DNA from 2 places in the Streptomyces sp. Root1310 genome. Region 1 is predicted to be linked to the other one. Evidence: riboswitches for the same ligand, from Rfam matches in the RefSeq annotation. Region 1 holds a riboswitch; the other holds the start of a gene.

Region 1 (4,800 bases):
CGCGCTGTGGGCCTACGCCCGTCGGCTGGCCGCCCGCCCGGCCTTCGGCGCCCACCTCGACCTGGACGCCATCGCCCGCCGTCACCACGCCCGTTGCCAGGGCCTGGAGGCCGCCGGCGCCGCCGTCCAGATCCTGGACTGGGAGACCCACGCGGAAGCCGGTTCGGTGGTCCGACCGCAGGTCAACCGGCCCTGAACCGGTCCACCCACCGGACAACCGTTGACATTCGTTCGGGCAACTGTCTTACTTACGGCCCAGAACGGTCATGAGCGTCAGCGACAAGCCCTGGCTAGCTGACCGGCAACCCTCGCTCCGCGGTGGGGTGCCCCAGGTGACGACCGGACCGACGTTTCGGTAATGACGTATCGGTAAGCGCGAGGGCCCCTCGGGGGCCGGAACAGTGATGGTGACGGACATGTACGCAGCTCATCGGACGGCGCCCCGTCGCCCCCGGGGCTGCGTACGGCCGTACCTCGACATCCTCGTCGCCAACCGCGCCGTCGACCTCCTGCGCGTGAACAGCGCACTGTGTACCGCACCGGGCCGTGCCCGCTGTCGGGGCTGAACGAACCCCTCGCACCGCAGCCCCGCCTCCGCGTTCCTGACGAACACCGCCCGAGCGGTGTGCCGTTGTCCGCCCCACCCCGGTCTCCTGTACGCATCCGTGCGCCATGCCCTGTTCGCGCCCGCGGAGCGGTCCCCGCCGCCCCGCACAAGCGCGTCCGGCCACGCACGTCCGCCGTGACCCGGGGTGTCCGACTCCCGCCGGAGCCCCTCATGAGTGAACCCCCAGGCGCCGTGACCCTCGCCGAACCCGCACCCGCCCTCGACGTCCCGTCGGAGAAGCTCACCGCCCAGCGCGTCCAGCCGCTGCGCAAGCCCGGCCGCTGGATCGCCACCGCCGTGGCCCTGGTCCTGGTGGCGCAGTTCACGCACGGACTGATCTCCAACCCCTTCTACCAGTGGGACCGCTTCGGCTACTGGTTCCTGCGGCCGGTCATCCTCGACGGACTGCTGATCACCCTGGAAGTGGCCGCCTACAGCGCGGTGCTGGGCCTGCTGGGCGGCATCCTGCTCGCCCTCGCCCGGCTCTCGAAGAGCCCGGTGCTGCGCGCGGTCAGCTGGATCTACGTGTGGGCGCTGCGCTCCATCCCGCTGATCGTGGTGCTGCTCTTCCTCTACAACTTCAGCGCCCTGTACCAGACTTTGAGTGTCGGGGTGCCCTTCGGCCCGGCGTTCTTCCGCTTCGACGAGTCCCGGCTGGCCACCGACATGGTGATCGCCGTCGTCGGCCTCAGTCTCAACGAGGCGGCCTACGCCGCCGAAGTGGTCCGCGGCGGCATCCTCTCCGTCGACCAGGGCCAGCACGAGGCGGCCGCCGCGCTCGGCCTGCCCAAGCGCTACCAGTTCTGGAAGATCGTCTTCCCGCAGGCCTTGCGATCGATCACACCGAACTACGTCAACCAGCTGATCGGCCTGGTCAAGTCCACCTCACTGGTCTTCTACGTGTCCCTGCTCGACCTGTTCGGCACCGCGCAGACCATGGGGGCCACCTACCCCGGCGACATCGTGCCGCTGCTGCTGGTCGTCACCGTCTGGTACCTGATCCTGACCAGCCTCGTCTCCGTCGTCCAGTTCTACGTCGAGCGGTACTACGCCCGGGGCGCCACGCGGTCCCTGCCGCCGACGCCGCTTCAGAAACTGCGGACCGGTCTCACCGACCTGCGGGCCCGCATCCGCCGGGAGGCCGCCGTATGACCACCGAGACCGTGCAGAGCACCGGCACCGCCGGGATCGTGCCCGCCGCCGTCGAGGTGCACGACGTGCACAAGTGGTACGGCGCCCACCGGGTCCTGGACGGTGTGAGCCTGACCGTGCGGCCCGGCGAGGTCACCGTGATCCTCGGCCCGTCCGGCTCCGGCAAGTCCACCCTGCTGCGGGTCGTCAACCACCTGGAGAAGCCCGAGATCGGCTATGTCAGCATCAACGGCGAGCTGATCGGCGTCCGCCGCAACGGCGACCGGCTGCGCGAGCTGAGCGAAAGGGCCATCCTGGCCCAGCGCGGCCGGATCGGCTTCGTCTTCCAGAACTTCAACCTCTTCCCGCACCTGACCGTCCTCGACAACGTCGCCGCCGCGCCGGTCGCCACCGGGCGGCTCGCCAAGCCCGCGGCCCTGGAACTGGCCCGGGAACTCCTGGACCGGGTGGGCCTCGCCGACAAGGCCGGCGCCTATCCCCGGCAGCTGTCCGGCGGCCAGCAGCAGCGTGTAGCCATCGCCCGCGCCCTCGCGCTGCGCCCCGGCGTCATCCTCTTCGACGAGCCCACCTCCGCCCTCGACCCCGAGCTCGTGGGCGAGGTCCTCGCCGTCATCAAGGACCTGGCGACCAGCGGCACCACCCTCGTCATCGTCACCCACGAGGTCGGCTTCGCCCGCGAGGTCGCCGACCGGGTCGTCTTCATCGACGACGGGAAGATCGTCGAGCAGGGCCCGCCGGGGGAGGTCCTCGAAAATCCGCGGCACGAGCGGACCCGGGACTTCCTCAGCAAGGTGCTCTGACACCGAAGAGCCCCACCCTCCCCCCCCACAGCTCCACCACGCCACCTCCCCCCCGCCACCACCCTCTCGCCCAGTCACACCAGTCACAAAGGACGCCCATGTCTGCCCACTTCACCCGACGCAGCCTGATTCGCGGCATCACCGTGGCGACCGCGGTCGCCACCCTCGCCACCGGGCTCGCCGCCTGCGGTGGTGACAGCGAGGCCGCCACCACGACCGGCAGCGCGGCCGGCAGCGTGACCATCGGCCGGGTGTCCAACGGCGCCGCCGAGGAGACCGCCCTGAAGGTCTCCGAGGTCAAGTCCATCAGCGCCGAACTGCCCGACGCGATCAAGAAGAGCGGCAAGCTGAACATCGGTATCGGCGCCCTGCCCTCCGGCTTCGCCCCGCTCGCCTACGTCGGTGACGACCAGAAGACCCTCACCGGCGCCGAGCCCGACCTCGGCCGTCTGGTGGCCGCGGTCCTCGGACTGAAGTCGGAGACGAAGAACTTCACCTGGGAGAACCTCTTCGTCGGCATCGACAGCGGCAAGGTCGACGTCGGCTTCTCGAACATCACCGACACCGAGGAGCGCAAGAAGAAGTACGAGTTCGCCTCCTACCGCCAGGACAACCTCGGCTGGGAGGTCAAGAAGTCCAGCACGTGGAACTTCGACGGCGACTACGAGAACCTCGCCGGTCTGACCGTCACCGTCGGCTCCGGCACCAACCAGGAGAAGATCCTCCTGGAGTGGAAGAAGAAGCTGGAGTCCGAGGGCAAGAAGCTCACCGTCAAGTACTACCCGGACCGCAACGGCATCTACCTGGCGCTCGCCAGCGGCAAGATCGACGCGTTCTTCGGACCCAACCCCGGCATCGCCTACAACGTCTCGCAGACGGCGGGCAAGGCCAACGCCACCCGCAACGCGGGCACCTTCTCCGGCGCCGGTGAGTCGCTCCAGGGCCTGATCGCCGCCACCGCCAAGAAGGACAGCGGTCTCGCCAAGCCGGTCGCGGACGCCATCAACTACCTGATCGAGCACGGTCAGTACGCCAAGTGGCTGGCGGCCTACAACCTCTCCAACGAGGCCGTCGCCAAGTCCGAGATCAACCCGCCCGGTCTGCCGCTGGACAATTCCTGACTGTTCGTCACCACCGCGCTGACGCATACAGGTTGAGTCAGGCACGACAGCAACGACAGCAACGACAGGTACGACAGGTACGACAGGTACGACAGGCACGACAGCAACGACAGGTACGACAGGCACGACAGCAACGACTGGAAGGGAACTGCGCCTCCGTGACCACCCCGATCGACCTCCGCGGAGGCGGAGCTCCGGCCGACATCCACCCGCACCCCCTCGACAACGCCGTGTGGGCCGCGCTCGGCGGCCCGCACGCCCACCTCGCCGACCGCGTCGGCCGTGCCGCCCGCTACCCGGCCGACGTCTACGACTTCGCCGCCCTCGCCGACCCCGGGGACCCCGCCGCGTGGGCCGACCTTCTCACCCTCGTCGGCCCCGGAACCGCCGTACGCGTCAAGCCCGTTCCACGGGTTCCCGACGGCTGGGAGGTCGTCGGCGCGGGAGAGGGCGTCCAGCTCGCCGCCACCGAGGCGTTCCGCACCGAACCGGCGCCCGAAGCCGTACGCCTCGGCCCCGACGACGTGCCGGACATCCTCGACCTCGTCGCCCGCACCCGTCCCGGCCCCTTTCTCCGACGGACCATCGCCCTCGGCGCCTACCTCGGCATCCGGCACCACGGACGCCTGATCGCCATGGCCGGCGAACGCCTGCGGCTGCCCGGCTGGACCGAGATCAGCGCCGTCTGCACCGACCCCGGCCACCGTGGCAACGGCCTTGCCACCCGGCTGATCCGCGCGGTGGGCGACGGCATCCGCGAGCGCGGCGACACCCCGTTCCTGCACGCCGCCGCGGGCAACGCCCCGGCGATCCGCCTCTACGAGTCCCTCGGCTTCACCCTGCGCCGCCGCTCGACCATCGTCTCGGTGCGCACACCGGGAACATCCGTCGGATTCACGGCGTTCTGACTGATGACGAGATGTGTGAGGCGCCGCGCGGCGCCAGGAACGAGGGAGGTGCGGACGTGACCCACATACGCCACGCCGTACACCTCCACTCCCGGCCCCACATCGACCTTCAGCGCGTGGCCGGCGCGCTCTGTTGCTCCTGACCCCTCCCTCCCCCCGGCCTCAGGCCGGGGGGACCCCCGGCTCGACGCGCTCGCACCTCGCCGCGTGCC
Region 2 (4,800 bases), on a different contig from region 1:
GCCGACGGCCTTGAGTTGCTGCTGGATCAGTTCCAGCGCGGGCTGGTTGGTGGCCGCGTTGGCGAACCACTTGACGGTCAGGCTCAGCTTCTTGCCGTCCTTGACCCGGACGCCGTCGCCGCCCGCCTGCCAACCGGCGGATTCCAGCAGTGACTTGGCCTTGGCGGCGTCGAAGGTCAGGTCGGAGCCGAGATCGGTGTAGTCGGGTGTCGTGTGCGCCAGGATACTGGTCGCGGGCTCGGTGCCGGTCGGGAAGACGGCGTCGACGATCTGCTGCCTGTCGATGGCGAACAGGATCGCCTGCCGTACCTTCGCGTCCTTGAAGAGCGGACGGGAGTTGTTGAGGCCCAGGTTGAACACCACGCCCGGGTTGGCCCGTGCCTGGAGGTTCACCGCGCCGCCCTTGAGCGCCGCCTCGTTGGCCCGACCGACGCTGCCGATCGCGTCCACCTGGCCGGACTGGAGGCTGCCGGTGCGCACGCCCGCCTCGGGCACCACCTTGAACACCAGCTTGTCCAGGTAGGCCTCGCCCTGCTTGGTCCACAGGGAGGAACCCCAGGCGTACTTGGCACGCTTGGCCAGGGTGATCGACTGATTCTGCACATATCCGTTCAGCACGAACGGCCCGGAGCCGACCACTCCCTTGCTGCACTTCTCCTGCGGGCTTCTGTGGACGCTCGCCGACGACTCGATCCCCAGCGAGTGCGTGGCCGTGGCCTGCAGGAACTGGGCGTTGGGCTGCTTGAACCTCACCCGCACGGTGAGCGGGTCGACGGCGGTGGTGCTCTCCACGCCGCTCAGGTACCCCTGGGCGAGTGTGCCGAGGGCGCCGAGCTTGGGCACCGCGTCGAAGTTGTCCTTGACCACCTGCGCGGTGAGCGGTGTCCCGTCGCTGAAGGTCACCCCTGATCTCAGGTGGAACGTGAACGTCGTCGTGTCCGAGCTGATGTCCCAGCTCTTCGCGAGCCACGGCACGATCTTGCCGGTCTTGGGGTCCTGGTCGGTCAGGGAGTCCACGACCTGGCGCAGTGAGTAGATGGTGTCGTTGCTGCCCACCTGCTGCGGATCCACGCAGCCGGCGTCGGAACCCACCGCGAAGGTGAGGGTGCCACCCGACCTCGGGCTGCCGCCCGCGCCGCTCGCGCTGCCGCTGCCGCTGGATGAGCAGGCGCTGAGCAGAAGGCTGCCGGTCACGAGTGCGGCGAGCGCCGCCCACCGGGGGGTACGGGAATCCGGATGCGCTGTCACGGGATGGTTCTCCTACTCCAAGGTCACCGCGCACATGCCGGCGCGACACGCGGCCATGGCGATGCGCGGAGGGTGCCGGCCCCGCACGGGGCGGCACTGCTCAGAACTGTTCAGGGGGAGGGGGGCGCCGACGAGGGTGTCGACGGCGACGTCGATGACGGCGTGACCGCGCCGTGGGCGGGGGTCAGCCTGCGGTGTGGGGCGTGATCAGCCCTGACACAGACAGCTGGCGGAACGCCGCAGGTCGATGTGGCGGCGGCGGGAGAATCCGGAGAACAGAGCCGCGGTCGCGATCGAGGCGCTCAGGTTGCCGCTGTGCCGCACGCTGGTCCTCCCCATCTCAGGCCCCTGAACAGGGCCACGCGCTTGCAGAGTCGGTGACCCTGCCGGGCTTTCACCTGGAGCACCCCACCGCGGAGGAGGGTTGCCGGTCAGCTAGCCAGGGCTTGACGCTGACACTCAATGCCGGGGTCGATCTTACGGAGTACTGACATTATCCGTCAATATCGGTAGGAGAGTTGAACGGCTCCGCCGCACCCGCCGTCACCGCCGGTGCGGCGGTGACGGCGGGTGCGGCGGAGCCGTGTCCGTGCGTGCCGCCCGCCCGTCCGGTGGGGAGGGCGGCGCGGGCGGTTACGGCTTGCGGGCGAGGCCGCCGTGCTCGCCGATGACGACGGGGGCGGGGGAGGTGGACTCCGGGCGCCAGAGGGGGACCGAGACGACTCCGGGCTCGAGGAGCTCCAGGCCGTCGAAGTACGCCGTGATCTCGTCGACGGAGCGCAGGTTGTACGGGACGGCGCCGCTTTCGTTGTAGGCGTCCTGGGCCTCTTCGAAGACCGGGTCGATGCCCCGCGAACCGTCGTTGACGGAGAGGTAGCTGCCGGACGGCAGCGCCGCCATCAGCGTGGTGACGATGGACCGGGCCTGGTCGTGGTCGGCGACGTGACCCAGGATGTTGCTGAGGATGAGCGCGGTGGGGCGGCTGAAGTCCAGCGTCTCCGCGGCGCGCGCCAGGATGCGCTCCGGGTCCAGCACGTTGGCGTCGACGTAGGAGGTCGCGCCCTCCGGGGTGGAGTAGAGCAGGGCGCGGGCGTGGGCCAGGACCAGCGGGTCGTTGTCGACGTAGACGATCCTGGTCTCGGGGGCGAGACGCTGGGCTACCTCGTGGGTGTTGTCCGCGGTCGGCAGGCCGGTTCCGACGTCGAGGAACTGCCGTATGCCCGCCTCGGAGACCAGGAACGTGATGTTGCGGCGCAGGAACGCGCGGCTGCTGCGCGCGATGGTGACGATGCCGGGGAACACGGCGGTGTAGGCGTCACCGGCCTGCTCGTCGACGGGGTAGTTGTCCTTCCCGCCCAGCCAGTAGTTCCAGATGCGTGCCGAGTGCGGCACCGAGGTGTCGATCTTCTGAGGTGCCGCTGAACCGGGCGTGGTCACATGGTCGGTCATGAGGGGCGTCCGTCTTTCGGCCGAGGCGTGGGCAGTTCGAGCCACAACTTACGTCCCAACGACCCCGGCACGTACACCCGTTCACATTTTCGGTCGATTCGAACAGTGCTCTGGCGGAGGCCTCCGGGTCCACGTGCCCCTGCCGGGTGGACCGGCCGTACCGTCGGGCACGCCGTCCGCGCGGTGAAGTCGGCCGGGCCGGTAGCGTGGGCCGCGTGATGGTGGGCACCCCAGAGACCCGGCTGGTCGTCCTGCGCGGCAACAGCGCCTCGGGCAAGTCGGCGGTGGCGGCCGGTCTCCGCGAGAGGTTCGGCCGGGGCCTGGCCCTGGTCGGGCAGGACAACCTCCGCCGGGTCGTGCTGCGCGAGCACGACCGGCCCGGCGCGGCGAACATCGGGCTCATCGAGGCCGTCGCCCGCTATGCCCTGGACGCCGGTTACCACGTCGTCCTGGAGGGCATCCTCCACGCCGACCGGTACGGGCCCATGCTCGAACGACTGCGCAGGGAGCACCGCGGCCCGACCCACTGCTACTACCTTCATGTGCCGCTCGCCGAGACCCTGGTGCGTCACGCCACGAAGCCCATCGCCCACGAGGTCGCCGAGGCGGACCTGCGCGCCTGGTACCGAGAGCTCGATCTGCTGCCGGGCGGTGTCGAGACAGTCATCGGCGCCGACAGCACGCTCCCGTGGACCGTAGACCGCATCATGCTCGACACAGGCCTCGACCGGCTTCCCGCCCGGGAAAACTCCTGAGGCAACGTCACCGACGCGCACCCGACGGCGACTTACGCGAGCAACCGGAGGGATGCCGGGCGCTGGAATTATCAGGCAGTCGGTTGCAGCTTGAACTTCGTTGCGAGCATGATTACTTGTGTGAAGCGTGCTGCCGGACTCGAGCGTTCCCCCGCCAACCCCCTGACACCCACACAGGAGTTGGTCCGCTCGGGCGATCGCGGCACCGGGACCCTACGGAGCACCCCCTCCCCGTAGGTCCGTCGCTCACCGTTCCCCGCCTCAGGCTGCTGCCGCCCCCCACGGAAGGCGACCATCGTGTCCCCCCACACGACGTCCTCACCCCGGTCCTTGGACACCTGGAGTCCCGACCGGACGCACTGGATCGAACTCCCGGCACACCGCTCCAGCGTCTCGGTGGCCCGCCGCGCCATGAGCGCGCGGCTGACCGCCTGGCGGCTGCCGGGCGAGCTGTGCGCGGACACCGTGCTGCTCGTGTCCGAGCTGGCCACCAACGCCGTACGGCACACACTCGGCGCCCGTTTCCTGTGCGGCGTAGGACTCGTCACGGACGGGCGGCTGCGCCTGGAGGTGCACGATCACGACCGTACGGGACGGGGCCTGCCCCGCTGCGAGCCCGGACCGGACGACGAGGGCGGCCGCGGCCTCTTCCTCGTGGAGCAGCTCGCCGAGAACTGGGGAGTCGCCCGGTCGAGGCTCACCGGCGGCAACGCGGTGTGGGCGACCATGACGGACTGAGCGGCCCCGGGAACCCGGCACGCGCCGCCCGGGACCGGCGACTCAGCACCCGGCCGGGGTCAGTTCGGCCAGCAGCAGGGTGCGGTCGTCGGCTCCGGCCGCGCCGGACGGGGCGTGCAGGAGCCGACGGCACAGGGACGGCAGCGCGTCCTGACCGTCGCCGTCCACGGGCTCGACGGCGGCCGCCGCGTCCACGGTGCGCGCGAGGCGGCTGATCTCCTGGTCGATGTCGGCGTCGCGGGACTCCACCAGACCGTCGCTGTAGAGCACCAGCAGGGCCGGATCCGGCACGCTCAGCACGGTCTCCTCGTAGCTGCCCGCCCCGAGCCCGAGGGGCAGCCCCGCCCCGGTCAGCCTGACCGGAGCGGTGCGGCCGTCCGGGCCGCGCAACAGCGGGGGAGGGTGGCCCGCCCCCACCAGGGTGCAGGTGCGCCGCCGGGCATCCCACTCGGCGTATATGCAGGTCGCGAAGGACACGCCGGGTGAGTCGCCGGCGAGCGTGTCGAGCCGTCCTATGAGGTCGGCCGCGGGGATGTCGAGCGCCGCCAGGGTACGGACGGCGGTGCGCAGCTGGATCATCGCGACGGCGGACTCGGGACCGTGCCCCATG

What was found. Region 1 has a riboswitch for S-adenosylmethionine ahead of ASD48_RS26560 (amino acid ABC transporter permease). Riboswitches for the same ligand answer to the same signal wherever they lie in the genome.
Region 2: linked by a shared signal. The riboswitch ahead of ASD48_RS46110 (putative leader peptide) and the one ahead of ASD48_RS26560 (amino acid ABC transporter permease) in region 1 are both predicted to bind S-adenosylmethionine.

What each region holds. Positions count from the first base shown of each region.
Region 1 is NZ_LMEQ01000023.1:558,541-563,340, reverse strand. It holds gene ASD48_RS26565 (glutathione S-transferase C-terminal domain-containing protein) at 1-196, shown strand, start outside; SAM riboswitch class IV at 263-382, shown strand; gene ASD48_RS26560 (amino acid ABC transporter permease) at 779-1,759, shown strand; gene ASD48_RS26555 (amino acid ABC transporter ATP-binding protein) at 1,756-2,559, shown strand; gene ASD48_RS26550 (transporter substrate-binding domain-containing protein) at 2,658-3,680, shown strand; gene ASD48_RS26545 (GNAT family N-acetyltransferase) at 3,839-4,588, shown strand; gene ASD48_RS46210 (putative leader peptide) at 4,600-4,731, shown strand.
Region 2 is NZ_LMEQ01000034.1:165,547-170,346, reverse strand. It holds gene ASD48_RS39075 (ABC transporter substrate-binding protein) at 1-1,248, opposite strand, end outside; gene ASD48_RS46110 (putative leader peptide) at 1,456-1,587, opposite strand; SAM riboswitch class IV at 1,606-1,715, opposite strand; gene ASD48_RS39070 (SAM-dependent methyltransferase) at 1,882-2,697, opposite strand; gene ASD48_RS39065 (AAA family ATPase) at 2,916-3,452, shown strand; gene ASD48_RS39060 (ATP-binding protein) at 3,750-4,190, shown strand; gene ASD48_RS39055 (PP2C family protein-serine/threonine phosphatase) at 4,233-4,800, opposite strand, start outside.